Regions from separate parts of the Alteromonas sp. McT4-15 genome, predicted to be linked through region 2. Evidence: predicted binding sites of a transcription regulator. Region 2 holds the regulator's gene; the other holds the start of a gene.
The links. The regulator LexA, encoded in region 2, represses DNA repair genes until DNA is damaged. The targets are predictions, from matches to a motif close to TACTGTATNNNNATACAGTA.
Positions count from the first base shown of each region.

Region 1: the regulator LexA is predicted to act here: its motif matches at 4,031-4,050, upstream of recN (DNA repair protein RecN).

Region 1 covers NZ_JAJALG010000011.1:37,340-47,548, reverse strand. The annotation lists gene LHL20_RS10300 (fatty acid cis/trans isomerase) at 1-2,126, shown strand, start outside; gene nadK (NAD(+) kinase) at 2,229-3,104, shown strand; gene dps (DNA starvation/stationary phase protection protein Dps) at 3,349-3,855, shown strand; gene recN (DNA repair protein RecN) at 4,091-5,776, shown strand; gene LHL20_RS10280 (outer membrane protein assembly factor BamE) at 5,897-6,253, shown strand; gene tmpT (thiopurine S-methyltransferase) at 6,358-7,011, shown strand; gene LHL20_RS10270 (hypothetical protein) at 7,135-7,485, shown strand; gene LHL20_RS10265 (TlpA family protein disulfide reductase) at 7,607-8,152, shown strand; gene LHL20_RS10260 (DUF998 domain-containing protein) at 8,242-8,844, shown strand; gene LHL20_RS10255 (DUF445 domain-containing protein) at 8,853-10,139, opposite strand.
Region 2 covers NZ_JAJALG010000001.1:19,025-29,233, reverse strand. The annotation lists gene LHL20_RS00105 (COX15/CtaA family protein) at 1-843, opposite strand, end outside; gene LHL20_RS00100 (hypothetical protein) at 849-1,388, opposite strand; gene LHL20_RS00095 (SURF1 family protein) at 1,399-2,103, opposite strand; gene LHL20_RS00090 (DUF2909 domain-containing protein) at 2,152-2,358, shown strand; gene LHL20_RS00085 (cytochrome c oxidase subunit 3) at 2,377-3,255, opposite strand; gene LHL20_RS00080 (cytochrome c oxidase assembly protein) at 3,278-3,865, opposite strand; gene ctaD (cytochrome c oxidase subunit I) at 3,962-5,575, opposite strand; gene coxB (cytochrome c oxidase subunit II) at 5,585-6,748, opposite strand; gene lexA (transcriptional repressor LexA) at 7,333-7,959, opposite strand; gene LHL20_RS00060 (hypothetical protein) at 8,072-10,209, opposite strand, start outside.

The sequences.
Region 1 (10,209 bases), on a different contig from region 2:
TGTCACGGGGAGCCAATAAAGAAAAAGTATATGAAGGCACACGGCTGACTGCGGCAACGCCCAATCGACTCTTTTTAGACGCGCACACTATCGAAGCGTGGCGTGAGCGCGACTTTTTTGATGTTTTACCAGCAAATGATGATACTTCCGCCCCCTCACAAACGTCGGTACTAGCGCAAATGTTGTTACTTAAGCGTCAGCATCCACAACCCACTTCAACGCATTTGGGCGAAGGATTTGATATTAGTCTCAATCGTGCTCAACAATGCCCTACTATAGATGAAATGGACAGCTATATTGCCAAGCAGCCTATGGGCGGTATGCCTTACGCATTACCTGGGCTAAGTGATAAGGAACATACAACCTTATTACAGTGGTTGCATCATGGCGCGCCAATGCCGAAACAACCAAACCTAAACGAGGCGCAGCGCAAATCTGTGGCCGAATTTGAACGATGGATAAATGCAGAGGGCAACAAAGCGCAACTTTCTGCTCGTTATATTTATGAACATTTGTTTACGTCTCATCTTTACTTTGAAAATGCTTCAAATAACCATTCAAGCGAAACACCACAGTTTTTTAATTTGGTGCGTTCGCGGACACCGCCAGGCAGTGCTATTGACGTAATTGCAACAAGACGCCCATTTGATGAACCTGGCGTTGAACGTGTGTATTACCGTTTACAAGGTGTGTACTCCACTATCGTTAGTAAAACGCATCAACCCTACGCCATAAACAATGACCTTATGGAGAAATGGAACGCGTGGTTTGTAGATGCCGACTTTGATGTGCCTGCGCTTCCTTCGTATAAGCCAGAGGTAGCAGCGAACCCGCTTACCGCTTTTACTGATTTACCCGTTAAAAGCCGCTACCGTTTTATGCTTGAGCGCGCTCAAAATACCATTATGGGTTACATCAAAGGGCCAGTGTGCCGAGGACAAGTCGCATTAAACGTAATCAATGACCGATTTTGGGTGTTTTTTGTCGAGCCAGATGTAGCAGCCGCCGATGACGTCAATGCGTTTTATTCTTCGCAACAACACAACTTGCATTTACCGGCAGAGAAAGACAGCACTGCATTGGCGGTTAATTGGGTAAAATATGCAGAGCGCCAAGGTGATTACATGCGGGCGCGAAATAAATTCCTTAGCAATACATTTAAGCAAGGTGAACACTTAAATATCGACAGTATTTGGGCAGGCGATGGCGATAACACGAATGCGACGCTCACGGTATTTAGGCATTTTGACAATGCTACTGTTGTAAAAGGCATGGTTGGGGCAACTCCTAAGACTGCATGGGTGATTGACTATGCACTTCTTGAGCGAATTCACTATTTGCTGGTAGCGGGCTTTGATGTTTACGGCAACTACGGCCATCAATTAATGACACGGCTTTATATGGATTTTCTTCGTATGGAAGGCGAGTCAAATTTCTTGAACTTACTCCCCCCAGATACTCGTAAGACGCTGTTGGCCAAGTGGTATCAAAATTCGAGCAAAGAGCTTACAGACTACCTCGAAGGTGACATTAATAGCTTTGACCAACAAAGCGGTATTACCTACTCTTCATCAACACCGCAAAAAGAACTCTACACTATGCTCGCAGAGCATTTAGCACACGTACAGCCGCAACCAGAACGCTTAGTAGCTGCCGTGTTGAACCAACAACAACGCAATATTCTTTCATCAATTAACGACTTGCCTGCCAAGCAGGCCACGATATTGCCTGAAACCACTATTTTGATGATAAGAGACGACGAAAAACCGGACAATATTGACGTGTATACTATTTTGCGAAACAGCGCCCACTTTAACGTCAATAGTTTGTTTGAAGAAGAGGAAAATCGAGATGTAGCAAACGACTCCTTAACATTAGTGCATGGTTTTTTGGGAAGCTATCCAGATGCATTTTGGCAACTGAATGCCTCTGAGGTTGAGCAAACACTCACACTACTGCGTCAAATGGAAAGCGAAGAAGACTACGAAGCATTGCTAGATAAAGTGGGCATGCGTCGCACTAATCCAAATTTTTGGGCATTTAGCGATACACTTTTGCAGTGGTCAGAACGCCACTACCCCATAGAGGGTGGCTTGTTAGATTACAACCGCTTAGAAGATCGTTAAACAAGTTACTTTAGGTGACCCAATAACACTTTAACGCTTTCCTTTTGCAAAATACCTGTGCTAATGTCCAACTCATTGGAAATGAAAGGACATTAGCGTTCCATGGCCTATCAAACCGTTGCTTTAATTGGAAAACCTCAACACGCTGCTACTCACGATAGCTTGAATATTCTTGCTGACTATTTACTGGCCAAAGGCTGTGAATTGCTAGTTGAAGAAAGTATTGCTGAAGAGTTAGAAACCGATAATTTTCGAAGCTGCAATCTTGTTACCATCGGCAAAGAAGCTGATTTAGCGGTCGTTGTTGGCGGTGATGGCAGTATGCTTGGCGCAGCGCGTGTATTAGCGCGATTTGATATTCACGTTGTGGGGGTAAATCGCGGTAACCTTGGTTTTTTAACAGATATTCATCCTGATGAAATCACACAGCAACTCGAATTACTATTTACCGGCGAGTGCGTGGTCGAGGAGCGCTTTTTACTTGAGGTAGAGGTCTACCGTCACGAAAAGCTCAAAAGCAATAATTCGGCAGTAAACGAAGTCGTCCTTCACCATGGCAAAGTAGCGCACATGATGGAGTTTGAGATATACATTGATGACCAGTTTGTGTTCAGCCAGCGAAGCGATGGACTTATCGTTGCCACGCCTACGGGGTCGACTGCCTATTCCCTGTCTGCCGGAGGGCCTATCATTATGCCCAAACTCGACGCATTAACATTAGTACCTATGTTTCCTCATACATTGAGTAGCCGCCCTATTGTGGTGGATGCCGATAGCCAAGTGTCGATGAAAGTCTCTAAGGTTAACAGCGATTCACTTCAGGTAAGCTGCGATAGCCATATCGTTTTACCCGTACTACCCGGTGATGAAATTCGAATAAACAAAAGCGCTGACAAGCTACATTTGGTCCATCCAAAAGGCTACAGCTATTTTAACGTACTACGTAAAAAGTTAGGTTGGGGCAGTAAGCTTTACTAAGCGTGCCTCGTTACCTGATTACCTCGTTCAATAATTCCTGCACTTATTACACGTGTGTGTAGGTTTTTCTTAATGTTAGCCTTATGAAAAATAAAGATTTTTTAATAATTTCATTTTTTCTCATATAAATCTAGCGCTTACCGTTTCTCCTGAGTTCGGCATGGCCGTTGCACCACTCTTATTACGTTTTTCAAGATGCGCTAGAAAGCATCTATTTTTTTGCACTAGATAATCAGGAGATATCATGAGCACGACCAATATCAAATTTACGGCACCCGGAATGGATAACGACGCCGCTGCAAAAACCATTGAGGTATTGGAGAAGCGTTTAGTGGCCTTACTCGACCTACAACTAACACTAAAACATATTCACTGGAATGTCGTTGGCCCAAACTTTATTGGCGTACACGAGATGTTAGACCCTCAGGTTGACGCCGTGCGTGACATGACAGATACCATTGCAGAGCGTATCGCAACTCTAGGTGGCGTACCTAAAGGAACGCCTAAGGCCATTGTTGAAGGTCGTACTTGGGACGACTATAACATTGGTAAAGGCTTAGTAATGGATCACCTAAAAGCACTCGATGCGGTTTATGCTGGTGTTAATGGCGACCACCGCAGTGCGATTGAAACACTCGGTGACCTCGATGCAGTATCAGAAGATATGATCACAGGCCAATTAGCTGACCTTGAGCAATTTCAGTGGTTCGTACGCGCGCACATCGAATCAGGCAGCGGCGAGCTGCAGTAACTATTTCGACTAATGGTAATGAAGAGAGGCTTTGCCTCTCTTTTTTTTTACGATTGATGTACAGTGATTTGAGTCATCATACTTATATCTCTATGAGAAAAATAAATACTTTATAATCATAAACTTAGCCTTTGCCAACGTCTTCATACTCACTCTTCTCTTTACACAGAAAAAATACTGTATATATTTACAAGTACTGTATAAATCATCATGTTCAACTTTTTCGAGTGTGGTTATGTTAGCGCATCTTTCTATTTCAAATTTTGCAGTTGTTAAACAATTATCGGTTCAGTTAGAAAATGGACTTACCGCTATTACTGGTGAAACAGGTGCGGGTAAGTCTATTGCAATTGATGCACTGAGCCTGTGCTTAGGCGAACGTGCTGATGCCAACGCGGTAAGAAAAGGTACGGCAAAAGCAGAGATCATTGCGCACTTTTCACTAGATAATAATGTAAAAGCGAAAGCCTTTTTAGATGAACATGAACTCACGTCTGATGAAGACGACAACGCATGCTTTATTCGACGTGTAATTTCAAAAGAAGGGCGTTCCAAAGCCTTTATCAATGGCGTGCCTGCTTCGCTACAACAACTGAAGGGGTTGGGACAGTATCTGTTAGCCATTCACGGACAAAATACGCACCTACAGCTACTAAAAGAAGATCACCAGCGCCATTTAATTGATAGCTACGCTAGGCACCCTACTCTACTTGAAGCCGTAAAACGTGCCTATAATTTATGGCGTGATAAACAGAAAACACTAAGTGACTTACAGGCCCAAGCGCAGCAACGTGAGGATCGCCTGCAACTACTCACGTATCAAGTTCAAGAGCTTGACGAATTCGCAATAGAAGACGGTGAGTTTGAAGAGTTAGAAGTAGAGCACAAACGCCTAAGTAATGGACAGAGCTTGCTAGAGCAAGCACAAACGAGTGTTTACAACTTGTATGAAAGTGATGAGGGCAACGCGCTTTCGGTGATCCAAAACAGCATTGAGCGTTTAGGCGAACTCGAAGCACATGATGCAACGTTAACCCCCATTATCGCGATGCTAAACGATGCAGCCATTCAAGTAGAAGAAGCGGCGGGTGAACTTCGCAGTTATTGTGACCAATTAGAGATTGATCCATTGCGTTTACAACACGTCGAAGCCCGTTATGCAAAGGCGATGGAACTTGCCAGAAAGCATTCAGTAATGCCTGAAGACTTATACAGACACCACCAAGAGTTAGCGGGCGAATTCCGTTTACTTGGTGAGCAAGAGTCACTGCTTGGCACGTTAGAGTCTGAGGTGGAAGATGCAAGAAAAGCATATTTAACTACGACTAAACATCTATCAGAAAGTCGAATTGCTGCCGCAGCTAAGCTATCTAGTGACATTGAAGATCAAATACAGCAAATGAACATGCCCCACGCCAGGGTATGCATAGACGTTAATTATGATGAACTTAGAAAGCCAATCAGCACTGGATTAGATACCGTTGAATTTAGGGTGTCGACAAATCCAGGCCAAGACGCTGATAAGCTTGAGAAAGTGGTGTCAGGTGGAGAGTTATCTCGTATCGGCTTAGCTATCCAGGTAATTGCTAGCGATAATGATGCCACTCCAACTATGATATTCGATGAAGTAGATACGGGTATTAGTGGGCCGACGGCATCAATTGTTGGTGGCCTACTGCGCAAATTAGGTAAGCAATCTCAAGTTATGTGTGTTACTCATTTACCTCAAGTTGCAGCGCAGGCGCATAATCAGCTTTTTGTCACCAAACTCACCGATGGGGAAAGTACTGAAACACAAATGCTTGCACTTACCAAACAAGACAGAATTGATGAGTTAGCACGCTTACTAGCAGGTGATAAAATAACCAAATCTGCACTTGCTAATGCAAAAGAACTGCTTAAAAGCGCTGCATCGAACTAAAATGCAGTTGATTGGTCATAGTTGTCAATGTAGCATGCTTTCGCGCTTGCAATAAAACAGCCTGTTTTTAACTTTATTAAGGACAGGCACGAACAAAGGCAATACTGGACACAATAACGCATGAAGTTGCAACACCTATTAGTAATTCTTAGCATCACTCTTACCACAACCGCTTGCTCTAATTGGATTTATCGAATTGACGTACCTCAGGGTAACTTCCTTGATCAAAGGGATGTAGAGAAACTGCGCGTTGGCATGACAAAAGAACAGGTTATTTACGTTTTAGGCAACCCGGTTGTTCAAGACTCGTTTGACGACGATACATGGTATTACGTTTACGATATGAAGCGCGGCATGAAAAAGCGCGGCGAAGATTTTCAAAAACAGATGATCATCAACTTTGTTGATAACAAAGTCACCACGGTAGAAGGTGATTTTGAACTGTCTGAAGACTTTAATACCCCACTCGATAACTAAGAAAAATCTCAAAGGTAGCGGATTGTTTTTGCTACCTTTTTCTTTTGCTCTCACTTTAAAAGACTTTATATTCTGCATTAAAACCTACTTTCTAAGAGGCACATATGGAACATAGTTTTTGGCACAGCAAATGGCAAAAAAATGAAATTGGATTTCACGAGCCCAAAGGCAATGCGCTACTCGTTAAATATGCAGAAAAGTTACTAGAGCCGGACACTTCAAAAATACCGCGAATATTTGTACCGTTATGTGGCAAAACTAGGGATATCAGTTGGCTGTTGTCTCAAGGTGCTGAGGTAGTCGGCGCCGAATTGAGTGAATTAGCGATTGAACAGCTTTTTGAAGAACTGGGTGTGTCACCGAATATCACTGCTACACCCAAGGGTAAGATTTATTCGAAAGATACCCTAACTGTATTCGTTGGTGATATTTTTAAACTCAATTCACAAGACATCGGCGATGTATCTGCCATATACGATAGAGCCGCCCTAGTAGCCCTTCCTGATACCCTAAGAGCGCAATATGCCTCTCATTTAGCCCAAATCACAAATAATGCCACGCAACTAATTATCTCGTTTGAATACGACCAGAGTGTAATGGCGGGCCCACCGTTTAGTGTTAATGAACGTATGGTCGATACACTTTATGCTGATAAATACCATGTTACTCGCTTAGAGCGCTCTGAATTAATTGGAGGCCTAAAAGGCAAAGTCGACGCAGACAATTTGGTTTTTCACTTAGTTGCGAAACAGAAATAAAGTACACGTCAAAATAAACAGCCTTTATGCAGTTGACTGCTAATTTGCAAAGCGACTATTTTGAAGCTTGGTTAGTGAATTGAACACAATCAGTGGTGAAGGGAATTACATGGAAGGAATTGGATGGAAACTAAAACTCGGACAATAGTAACTACCCTCGCCTCTCATGGTGAAAATGGTTGTGGGTTGATTTCACTCTCGCTTGAAACTGGCATTAGCCAAGACTATCTTCGAGCATTCTTAAAGCAGCACAAGCAATACTGCGCTTCTATCGACAACTATAAATTCAAGATTAATAGGCAAGCTGAAAACTCAGAACCGTTAGATGACATCATAAAGTCAATTGAACAAACGCGAACTGAAAAATACATTAAGGGTCGAGTAAACAAGGCTTTTTGTTTGGGCGTTATAGTGGCAACCTGCATTCCAGTTGCGTTTAATTTCTTATTCTATTTATACGAATTGTGGTTTTAGCTTAGCGCGTATCGAGTTTAGCTACATCATTCATATTGAATTGGCAATAAAACACGCTGTTAGGCTAGTATAAAGACCGTGAAATCGTTCTAAAGGACTGATATATGACAATTCGGAGGTCATGTTGAAAGCAATACACCTATTATTTCTTTTTAGTTGTTACAGTGCGGTTTGTAACGCAAGCACGTACGAAGAAAAAGTTGCGCTGTCAAAAGCGTTAGTTGGACAACAGGTTCAGACACCTACGTTTTTAACTTCATCGGGTAATGAAGTGTCCTTCCCCTCTTTAGAAGGTAAACCTACTGTTGCCTACTTCTTTGCATCATGGTGTGCCCCTTGTTACAGCTCCTTGAAAAACTTACAAGCAGTTCAAAGCGAACATCCACAATCGGTTAATGTCGTTGCTATTTCGCTTGATGATGACTGGGACGAGCTAAATACAATGCTTGAGAAAACGGGATACACTGGCACAGTGTGGAAATCTGAAGCTGACAGCGATGTTCTGATTAAAAAAATGTTTGGAAACTATGCAGGCTCAATTCCTTACACCATTAAAATAAGTGCAGATGGCGTGCTCACAGAGTCGAGTTACTCAATCAAAACCGAGCCACAGTGGAAAGCAACGTTAAGTAATGAAGTATCACTAGAAGACGCTGAGCTAAAATAGTACAAACTGATAGCTTCTGAACGCGAAGAATATACGCATTTAACCCAAAGAACTGATTTTATTTTCCAATATTTACGGGGCAATTGACAGTGGTCACTTTTTTATCTTTTGCAGGCATCCTCGCATCAATTTGGATTGTGCTGGGTATTTATATCGCATCGCGATTTTATCCAAACTATAGTCATTCAAGGCAATTCTGTAGTGAACTTGGCGCTTTTGGCAGCCCCACTCAAACGTTATCACCGGCTATCAATAATTATCCATTGGGCATTTTGTTCGTGCTTTACGGAGCTTACGTAAGCTATCGTTTTCATATACACGTGCCCACCCTATTTATTGGCTTGATGATCATTGTTCATGGAATCGGAACTTGGATATGTGGCATCTATCCTATGGATGCTGATCCATATACAACAACACCTTCGAAGAGCTCTAAAATTCACACGTGGTCAGGCCTAATAATGCTGATTTCATTTATCATTGCACCCGCCATTGTGGCTTTTTCTAGTGTCTATCCAACATCGCTTCGGCTTATATCAGTGTTGTGTATCACGGGCTGCTTTTACTATTCTTTCAAACTGGCAAAAGCACTTGAGCAACGAACCGTTCCCGGCCTATATCAAAGGCTTAGTTATGGCTTTCAAATACTATGGTTGTTCGTTTATTCTCTCTATGTCGTAGCGATGTACTGAAGCCGTTTTCACAGACCAACGAGTGCTTCAATGCCAAACAGGATTGCGCCAATAAGCCCGCCAACTATTGTGCCGTTTATACGCACTTTTTGCAGATCACGTCCAATATTAAGTTCTACCTGTTGCGCCATTTCACGCTCGTCCCAACTGTTAATGGTATCTCTGATATGACGAGTTAAGAATTCAGCAAGTTCCGGTGCCATATATTTCGCGGCTTCGCCTATGTGCTTATTGAAAGCTCGTGACAACTCACTATCACTTGTGAGGTTTGTACCAATATCTTTAAGCAAAGACGCAACCTTAGTTTCAGCTTTCCCCTCTTTCTCATCAAGCGTTGCTAGCAACCAAGTATGAAAGCGGCCCCATGACTGATGCACGTAATTTTTGAGCGCAGGATCATTCACAATCTTCTCTCGATAGCCATTCACTTTCTTTTCCATTAACGGGCTATGCTGTAATTCGTACAAAAATTCATGAACTTGCTCATCAAAAGCATGGCGAATTGGATGCTCTTCATCGTGATAGATATCTTCCAGTATGCTCGACACCGCTTTAACCGCGATTAGCGCCCCCTGTTCACTTAACCAGCTTGACGGCAAAATTTTCTCTAATCGGCTGTATTCAGTTTTAAGCCACACCACTAGCGTATCTGCGATATAAATTTGTGTATCTGGCTGCGCCATTAAATTTGCCAATTTGCCTAACACGCGATCAAGCACAACCTGATGTTGCCGCTCCCGCGTGACAGCGTTAAGCGATGTCGCCATAAGCTGGCGCAAGTCGAGTTGTTTAATGCCTTTTTCAGCCGTACGGGCAATAAACGCCTTAACGGGTTCGTCATCCAGCACTCGCAGCACGCCTGCAAGAGCATCACAAGTAAAGCGACTTAACCGAGTAGCATTAGCATCGACAACTAGCCATCGCCCCGCGCCCTTGGCAGGATCGCTGCTGCTGATTAATTTCTCTATCGCTTCTGGGTGAAAAAATTTCTCTTTCACAAATAGTGAAAGGTTATTCGCAATAACACTTTTGTTATTCGCAACTATGTTGGTATGAGGTATGGGATATTTTGCTGGTATAGGTTTAAACAGCGCAGTCACCGCGAACCAGTCCGCGAGCCCTCCGACTAACGCAGCTTCACTGGCCATTTTAATAAGACCAAGCCACCAAGCGGTAGCTAACTCAGGCATAAATTTAGGTGCTGCTGTGGTAATCATAAAAACACTAGCGGCAAAGATTAAACACCCCAATGCCAGTCGCTTGGCCTGCGCTAACTGCGTGTATTTATCCTGCATGAAATCTCCATTTACAATCTTCAATCTTGCCGTATACCGTCACCAATAAAGAGCACGCTGGCGAAATAGC
Region 2 (10,209 bases):
TTTTTGCGCCACGCTAGTTGCCCGTGAAACCAATACACCAATACCAAGTGCTAGAACGTAGAAAAACGTTACCAGCGCACCTGCGCGATGCATAATGTGCATAGTGACCCGCTCATCATAGTCATGAGCGCCAAACTCATAGTTGTCGGCGTCAGGTACACTGTAAGCGCCAGCAAAATCGAGGCGTTGCTGCCAGCCGCTTTCACATACTGGCATCTCAGTGCATGCTAAGGCGGCGTAATTGGCGGATGTCCAACCACCAAGCGCTATTTGTGTTACGACTACTGCAATACCTACAAAAGCCAAAAAGCGCAGTTTCTGCCATGCTGAATGCGCACTAGCACTGTGTTCCTCAGCTACTTCATTATTCGAAGTGTCGCGACGCCGAAGCCTTAAATACAGAATAAAGAGGCAAGACAGCACACTAAACCCACCAAGAAGGTGTCCCATTACAACCACTGGCAGTAGATTAAGCGTTACTGTCCACATACCCAGTGCAGCCTGGAAGATGATAAGCGCAAGTAATATCAATGGTAGTTTTAATGGCGTACCCGTTTTACGCTGACGCACTGCCATAATGGCAATAGCAAGCACACATAACCCCAGTGTGCCAGCAAAATAGCGATGTATCATTTCATTCCATGCTTTAAATGCTTCCACAGGTCGTTCAGGATATGCGGCGTTGGCAGCAGCAACTTTGTCTTCACTAAGTGGTACTGTTAAATTGCCATAACACCCTGGCCAATCAGGACAACCTAGCCCTGCATCCGTTAAGCGAGTATACGCACCAAGAATAATCACCACAGCAGCAAGAAAGAGACTAAATAAGGTCAATTTTTTCATTGCGATCATCCTATACGAGACAGTTTTAGTAATTTTCTAATATCTGCCAACATATCGCGGCTTTCCATGACCGCTTCTTTCCTATCGTTCTTTATCTGATAGAAAAGCATGGCGTTATTCTGTGTATCAACGATATACACACTGTTTGTTTCTAACGATAAGCTATTTGACGATGCCAATGTGCTTACATTGGGATAATCAGAAAGGGCAGCCACAGCAGTGTTATCACTGTCTTCTTTCAACAAGACAAGCGCTTCTGCACGGTCTGATTCCTTACCAAGAGCAAGCCACACTTGGTTGATACTAAATAATGCATTTTCACATACTGCATCGCACTGCGACGGCATAACATAAACCAGTCGCCACTTTGGCGCTTCATTCTGTAAAACGGCACTCATATCAATGGTAGGCGTCAACAGTTGCCCTTTATTCGTTGCAGCCTTGGTAAACCAATCGTTTTCTAACGCTAACTTCGCCAAAATGACCGGTACAACAAACACTGCAATCATTAATAACAAGGTTTTCTTGGAAGCCGTACTTTTCACTGATGCCGTATTACTCATAACTACGTCCTTTCTTACTTATTGCAAAACCACCAATGGCAGCCGCAGCAATGGCCAAACCGAACCACTGCACTGCATAACCAAGGTGCTTTTCAGGAGACATCACCACGGGTTGATACTCGCGCACGAACGCAGGATTTTCCGTAGTAAGTTGAATAACGATGGGCAATAGCATCACGCCCAACCCGTCACTGAGTGCGCCGAAGTCATACTGTTGAATTAGCGCAGGAAATTGAGAGAGATTGTTATTGGTTTCTTTCACAAGTGGATTATCAGAAGGTAGCGAAACAACACCTTCAAATTGTGTAAGTGAGTTATCTAGCTCTATTGTAGGCAGAGTACGCAGTAGATCTGGAGCTGGGACCCAGCCGTAGTTAACCAAAACCCAACCCGCATTGGTGTTAACTGGCACAACAACATCGAAGCCCACCCGTTGGTTTTGTATCTGATTATCAAGATAAATAAGATGACTCGCATCTGGCACGCCATCGAACGTTACCTTGATATCTCGGGGGTCGTTTTGCGAAAGTGCAGTCATCAAACTCATACTTCCATTGCCTTGCTTTTGCGCTATGCTAGCGAGACGTTGTTGCTTTTGTACCATGCGCTCTAACTGCCAATAGCCTAACGCACACATTATTGCCACACTTAGGGCAGTAAGGAGCCAAGGCATTAACGTACGAGAACGCTGAGACATAGCTAACAAGCCCTGCGCACAGAAAAAACAAAAACAGAGGTGTTAAAAATGATAAAAATTGTCCTTGTTGCCCTAGTGATATACATGATTGTTAACTTATTTCTGGCAATGCGCGTAATGATGAAAAACGACCCCAAAAATGGCCCAATGAGCAAATATATTGGACGTCGTGTTCTTACCTCTGTGGTTATTGTTGTGCTTATTCTTATAGCTATAGGTACAGGGTTAATCACGCCGAACCCACGGCCTTACTAGGGTTCGGCTTGCGTCCAGTTAAAGTACGTAAACAAATATATAAAGCATTACCCACACCACATCGACAAAGTGCCAATACCAACTTCCCGCTTGGAATGCGAAGTGATTTTCAGGCGTAAAGTGGCCTTTCAATACTCTAAAAAACAGCACGATCAAGATAATAGTACCCAAGGTCACGTGCATACCGTGGAACCCTGTGAGCATGAAGAACGTGTTGCCATAGATACCTGATTGCAATGTGAGACCTAGCTCTTGGTATGCATGAATGTATTCTTCCACCTGTAAAAACAGAAAACCGCAGCCCAACAAAATCGTAATACCAAGCATTAACGTAAGTTGTTTGCGCTTGTTCTGCTCTAACCCCACATGGGCAAAATGCAAAGTGATTGAAGAAATAAGCAGAATGACCGTATTGATAGTAGGTAACCCAGCCGCACTCATTTCTTGTGTGGTAATGCCACCTGGCGTAGTGACCAAAGGCCACATTGCCTCAAAGGTCGGCCATAAGACCTCGTTTGTCATCGCATTATTCGACGCACCACCTAACCACGGCACCGCGATAAAGCGTGCGTAGTAAAGCGCACCAAAAAAGGCGGCGAAAAACATAACTTCAGAGAAGATAAACCAACTCATGCCTTGTCGATACGAGCGACCAAGTTGGTCGCTATAAAGACCCGACATCGACTCATCTATTTGGTTTTTAAACCATCCCACTAACATCACAAGTAAAACAATGATGCCTGCTGAAAGAATGTGGCCACCGAAACCTGACTCTCCTCGAGTTGTTTCTACCACAAAATTGCCTGCGCCAACGGCGATTAGAAACAGCGCTACCGCACCAACTATCGGCCATGGGCTTTGGGCGGGTACATAGTATTTTTGATATTCTTGCTGCATTTTTTTCTCCTTGTCCCTGTGGTTATTCACCGCTTTGCGATGTATCTACCATGAAGGGATTCGGTTTTGTCGTTAGGTCACTTGCTCTCGCGGTGACGTCATAGAGTGTGTACTGCAATGTAAAATAAGTAATTTCTTTAGGAAGCTGTGGGTCGACATAAAATTGCATGGGCATATACGCTTCACTTCCTGCGTCTAACGGTTGCTGATTAAAGCAAAAGCATTCCGTTTTATTGAGGTAAAGTGCTGCGGTGCCAGGAGAAACTGACGGTATTGCTTGCGCCACAATGTTGCTTGACGCGGGGTTTCTGACATAAAACGAAACGGTATTTAACTCTCCAGGATGTACTTTTACGCGCTTAGTTTCTGCGCGAAATTCCCAAGGCATTCCCGTATTGGTGCGAGTAATAAACTCCACCGTCACTTCACGAGATGTATCAATTTCAACCGCTTGATACACTGCTGCCGAGTTTTCCGTTTTGCCGTTAATACCGGTGACATCACAAAACACATCGTAAAGTGGTACTAACGCAAATCCAAAGCCAAACATACCTATGACGATGACAATAAGCTTTAACACCATTTTATTATTTGCGTTTTGTTGTGACATCACATCCCTCCCAATTTGCCTATGCGCTAGTGAGATAGTGGCCCCCTCTAATGAGGGGGAGTGGGTCCACTATTACACTGACTGTTATGACAGCGACTACTTCACTACAGGTGGCGTTTCGAAAGTGTGGTATGGCGCCGGTGAGGGAATTTCCCATTCCAGACCTTCCGCACCGTCCCATACTTGCGATGACACTGGCTCGCCTTGCTTCTTACACGCCTTAATAAGTAGCGCCAAGAAGATGAGCTGAGATAGGCCAAACGCGAAGCCACCAAGGCTGATCCATTTATTGAAATCAGCAAATTGCAATGCATAGTCTGGAATACGACGTGGCATACCTGCCAATCCGACAAAATGCATAGGGAAGAATAAGACGTTGACCGAAACCAGCGAGCACCAGAAGTGCCACTTGGCTAAAGTTGTGTCGTACATTTTCCCAGTCCATTTCGGCAACCAATAGTAAACGGCAGCCATAATAGAGAAGACAGCCCCAGTCACGAGGACATAGTGGAAGTGCGCTACCACAAAATAAGTGTCGTGGTATTGGAAGTCCACGGGTGTAATGGCCAGCATCAGTCCAGAGAGCCCGCCAATGGTAAATAGCACAATGAACGCGATGGCAAACATCATGGGCATTTCAAATGTCAAAGAGCCGCGCCACATAGTTGCTACCCAGTTGAACACCTTCACCCCAGTTGGTACTGAAATCAACATGGTGGCAAACATGAAAAACATCTCCATGTACACCGGCATGCCCGTGGTAAACATATGGTGTGCCCATACCACGAACGACAACAGTGCAATAGATGCTGTGGCGTACACCATAGATGCATAGCCAAAGAGCTTTTTGCGCGAAAAGGTCGGCACAATTTGCGAGATAATACCAAACGCAGGCAATATCATTATGTACACCTCAGGGTGCCCAAAGAACCAGAAAATGTGCTGGAACATAACAGGGTCACCCCCACCTGCGGCATCAAAGAAGCTAGTACCAAAGAACTTATCAGTAAGTACCATGGTGACTGCACCCGCTAATACGGGCATTACCGCAATCAGTAGGAACGCTGTAATTAGCCATGTCCAAACAAATAACGGCATTTTCATCCATGTCATGCCAGGGGCACGCATATTGAAGATAGTCACAATAACGTTAATTGCCCCCATAATGGATGAGATACCCATAATGTGAACTGAGAACACAAACAGTGCCGTTGAATCACCGCTATATGTAGTTGAAAGTGGCGCGTAGAACGTCCAGCCGAATGCTGGGCCGCCGCCTTCCATAAACAGTGAGCTCAAAAGAATAAGAAATGCCCCTGGTAAAATCCAAAAGCTCCAGTTGTTCATACGCGGGAGGGCCATATCTGGCGCTCCTATCATCATAGGTACTAACCAGTTGGCAAGCCCAGTAAAGGCTGGCATTACCGCACCAAATACCATAATTAGACCGTGTACAGTGGTCATCTGGTTAAAGAAGTTAGGGTCGACAATTTGCAAACCCGGCTGAAAAAGTTCAGCACGAATGACCATTGCCATGGCCCCACCAACCAAAAACATGATAAAGGCGAACCACAAATACAATGTACCGATATCTTTATGGTTGGTGGTAAACAACCATCGAGTAATACCTTTCGGTATATGATCGTGGTGATCGTGATCGTCGTGATGCACAGTTGAATCTGGCGAAATGACTTCAGTTGCTTTGCTCATAACTCGCTCCTAGTTACCCGTTGCCACGGCGTTAACGTCTTTCGCCTGTACCATGTCACCCGTGTTGTTACCCCACGCGTTACGTTCATAAGTCACCACTGCAGCAATTTCTTTGAGGCTTAACATTTTGCCGAACGCTTGCATGGCGGTACCTGATTTACCATGAAGCACAATATCGATATGTCCTTCCTGATCTTCTAGCGCCATTTTGCTGCCTTTAAGAGCAGGGAATACGCCCGGCAGACCTTCACCATTTGGCATATGGCAAGCTGCACATGTTGCGTTATAGACTCGCTCACCTTCTTTCATCAGTTCGTCCATCGACATATTCATCGACAGAAGGCGTTGCTCTTCTTCTTTCGCTTTACGAATAATGTCTTCCTGCTCACTCATCCAAGCAGCATATTCAGCAGGCTCTTTCGCAATAACCACAACAGGCATATAACCATGATCTTTGCCGCAAAGTTCAGCGCACTGACCGCGATATACCCCGGGTTCGTTAACCTTGGCCCATGCTTCGTTTATAAAGCCGGGATTTGCATCCTTCTTAACTGCGAAATCGGGAACCCACCAAGAATGAATAACGTCGTCAGATGTGATCAGAAAACGAACTTTTTGACCTGTGGGAATGACAAGCGGACGGTCAACTTCAAGAAGATAGTTTTCCGTTTTTTCAAACTTGTTTTCAATTTGCTCGCGCTGCGTAGCCAGCAACGAGTAAAACTCTACGTCACTATCCATGTATTTGTAGTGCCACTTCCATTGAGAACCCGTCACCAATACCGTCATATCCGGTTCAGAGACGTCTTCCATTGCAATTAGCGTGTTGGCAGCGGGAACCGCCATAAAAATGAGGATAAGGAACGGAATTACAGTCCACGCGATTTCTACTTTTACGTTTTCGTGGAAATTCGCGGGCTTAGCGCCTCGTGACTTTCTGTGCAGATACATAGAGGCGAACATTACGCCAAACACGACTACTGCAATACCGACGCAAATGAAAAACATTAACATGTGCAGGTCATACACCTGCCCGCTAATGTCAGTTGCGCCGCGCCTGAGGTTAAGAGAAGAAACTTCTTCTGCAGCCTCCTGCGCAAAAAGGAAATGAGAAAAAAGCAAAAGGGGTATACTAGCAAACCCTTTTGCCATGACGGTCATTAGTTGTTTCACTCAGCACCTCCGTAATGGTAGAACCATTAACGCTAAATGTTAGTGCGCGCTGTCCCTACCAAGTGGTTTGCGAACGATTGACCCACAACTGCAATTTGTAAAACAAATTTAGAGTCATTGTTATTATTTTGTTAATCTCTGTATAAGAATTGCGCAATAATGACGTGCCGTCTAGTCTTTTCTGCTAAAAATTTAACGAGATGGTTAAAATTTAATCATTTCATGCTGGCTAGCTGCACCTTGTTAGTGCAGTGATGCGGTGTGGAGTGTGAGTACGTCGTGAAACTTTTAAACGCTCATTTGGAACAGATGAGGCGATAAGGAAATCAATATAAGTCGTTAAAAATCAATACATAAAAATGCGAATATGGATATTTTCAAACGTAGTCTTGTCAAAAGTAACAGGATTAAAAAGCGCTTGCGGCACGAAAAAATTGACGTTCTGGTGTGATTACAAAAAAATTAAACTTTTTTGACAGACTGTTCAAAAAACAACCTTCATGCATAGAACAGCCAACAAAAGTGAAAGTTAAGGTACAAAAAAAGCGGCTACACGGCCGCTTTTACATTAACCTGCCGAAACCTTACATCCAGTCAGCGTTTCGGATAACACCCACCGCTATACCTTCAATAGCAAAAGGTTGTGAAGCCAAATCAACTTTTATAGGTGCAAATTCATCGTTCTCGGCGTGCAGTAATACTTCTCGCCCGCGCTTTTCTAAACGCTTAACCGTGACGTCTTCATCCACCCGGGCAACAACAACTTGACCATTGTGTACGTCAGTAGTGCGATGCACAGCCAATAAGTCGCCATCAAGAATACCGATATCTTTCATACTCATACCGTTTACACGTAGCAGAAAGTCTGCCTGAGGTTGAAATAGCGCAGGATCGACCTTGTAATGCGACTCAACATGCTCTTGCGCTAGAATAGGTTCGCCCGCTGCTACGCGCCCAATAAGCGGTAGCCCTTCTTCCTCTGGTGTTTCATCTTCCAGTGGAATATTCAATTTAATGCCACGAGAAGTACCAGGCAGAATTTCAATAACACCTTTACGCGCTAAGGCCTTCAAATGTTCTTCTGCCGCATTAGCAGAACGGAAACCAAGCTGTCGTGCTATCTCTGCACGCGTAGGTGGCATTCCCGTTTCTTGCATGGTCGTTTTAATAAGTTCTAAAACTTCGGTTTGTCGAGCTGTGAGTGGGCGCATAAAAGACCTGTCTGTTCATACAGTTCCTGTAAGTATATACACCTAAATTTAAATAACAAGCACTTGCCGCGTCTTTTGCCAAAAGCATTATTCTGCGACAAGTGTATTGCCTTTATTTCACCAGAAGAGCCATGTTTGGGTTACCTATTTGCAGCTCTACTTTGTTGGCATTATTTTTTCGAATACGCAAACCATCTACATTATCAATGCTTATTGAGGGACTACGCCAAATAACGTTCCCTTTGCTATCAAGCTCAGCAACTCGATAATTAATATTGTCATAGTACCCGTATGAAGAATCATATTCGTTAGTCGGATAAATGCCGAGTATCGATTGATTAGATGAAGTCGTAGGGATTACCGCAATATTTTGCGGGTAAAAAGTCAGCGAAATGGTGTCTTTAAGCACCAATGCGTCGTTTGTCACATCGTAGATATTTATCACATTATGAGTTGTGTCTAGACATGCAAACTCAAAGGCATCATCGCTATCAGAATTGATACGAAGCAATTGACTACAAACAGTTTGAAGCTCATTCAAACCAATGAACTCACCCTCTTGCATCTTATATAGCTTCAGTGACTCATAGCCACTCACAGCGAAGAACTGCTCGCCGTTATTCGTTAATTCCGCAACAGCAACAATGGAGAAGTCACTGATGATCGAATCAACGAGTATCTGGTTCTCGATGTCGTAGGCTTTTAGCCGGTCATTTTCAATTACAACAGCATCAATAAAGCCATCTTCATTGACATCAACGGCTTCAATCAGCGAGATTTGACTGTTATGATTTTGGCTTAGTGTCCACTGAGTTGAATTATCTGACAGCTGAACTACGTTGAATGATGAGTTGTAATCTAAAGCCCCGGTTAATAATTCACCCACACCATCATTGTTATAATCAGTCACTACTGGTCGGCTATAATCGTAAGCGTCGTCGCCGAGCTCTTCACTTACTGTGATGTTATCTTCTTTATCTACTGACAGAATTTGGATGGACGTGTCGTAATTATTTGTATTACTTACAAAAACAGCTCTTTCATCGTTATCACCAAACGGTGCCCAACCAGCAGCAAAATAATGGGATGAATGTGCCTCAGTTTTAATATCTGACAACACATAATCGCCACTAGCCTCTTGCTGTGCAACTAAGATTTGATAGTCTCCGACCCAGATAATTTCATCACTGTTATCGTTGCTCAGATCGCCAATTAGAAGTGATATGCCGCTATATGTATTGTGATTAATGCTCCATTTTTCTGATATTTGACTCCCTTCCAGTGTGAGTGCTTTGATCTCTCCCCATTGGCACTCAGAAATAACGACCATTCCCTCATTAGTCGCGTCATCTTTGGTATAAGACATATCGCAGATATCGTTATACGTCGCTGTTGCCAAACTACTTTTCGAAACGGCAGAATAGACCGAGATATTTTCGTAATAGTCGGCACCGATGATTTCATCGATGCCATCATTATTCATGTCACCAACAACTACGTATGCGTCGCTGAATCCACTGCCAAGTAGCCATTGATTAGCGCCGCTTTCAATGTCAAAGACGTATCCGTTGTTAGTCACCATCTCGATAGACGCATCGTCGTCTACATTGCCAAAAGATAGGGTGGATACACCGTCTATATCATACTGCTGTAACTTCTCTCCTGTTGTTACATCATGAATAGAGATAGAGGTCATATCGTATGAGCGATTACCGTGTAGGTATGCGATTTCATCAACACCGTCGCTATCAATATCGAAGAGCCATCCAGAGCCAATGTTACCCTCTATTACAAACACAGCTTCCGCATTATTGTTTCGATCTTTTATAACCGACAGGCCTTGTTCAGTGAGAATATATATTTCGTCATTGCCGTCGCCGTCTACGTCTTGTGTATAAACGCCTTTAATTTCTCCCCTCGTTGGAAGCTTGTAAGGGTATACATAGGTATTTTCTAGCGTATTACCTTTTAATGAGAAAGCTCCCACGTTGCGGTGACTAACCGTTATGAGCTCATTCACACCATCGACTGAGGCAAGTGCGAAACCTTGATTGAAAACCGGCGTTATTGAGGTAGTGCGTGCAAACGCTGGGGCCTTATCTGCATATGAAGTTATCTCTACGGTTTGAAGGCTCTCCACACCGTCTAAACTAGCAAAACTAAAAACATAAGTTTGTTCATTAAACAATTGCTCTTCTGGCACCTGCCAAGTAAGTAAACCTTCGTCACTAAGGGTTACTCCAGTGGGCG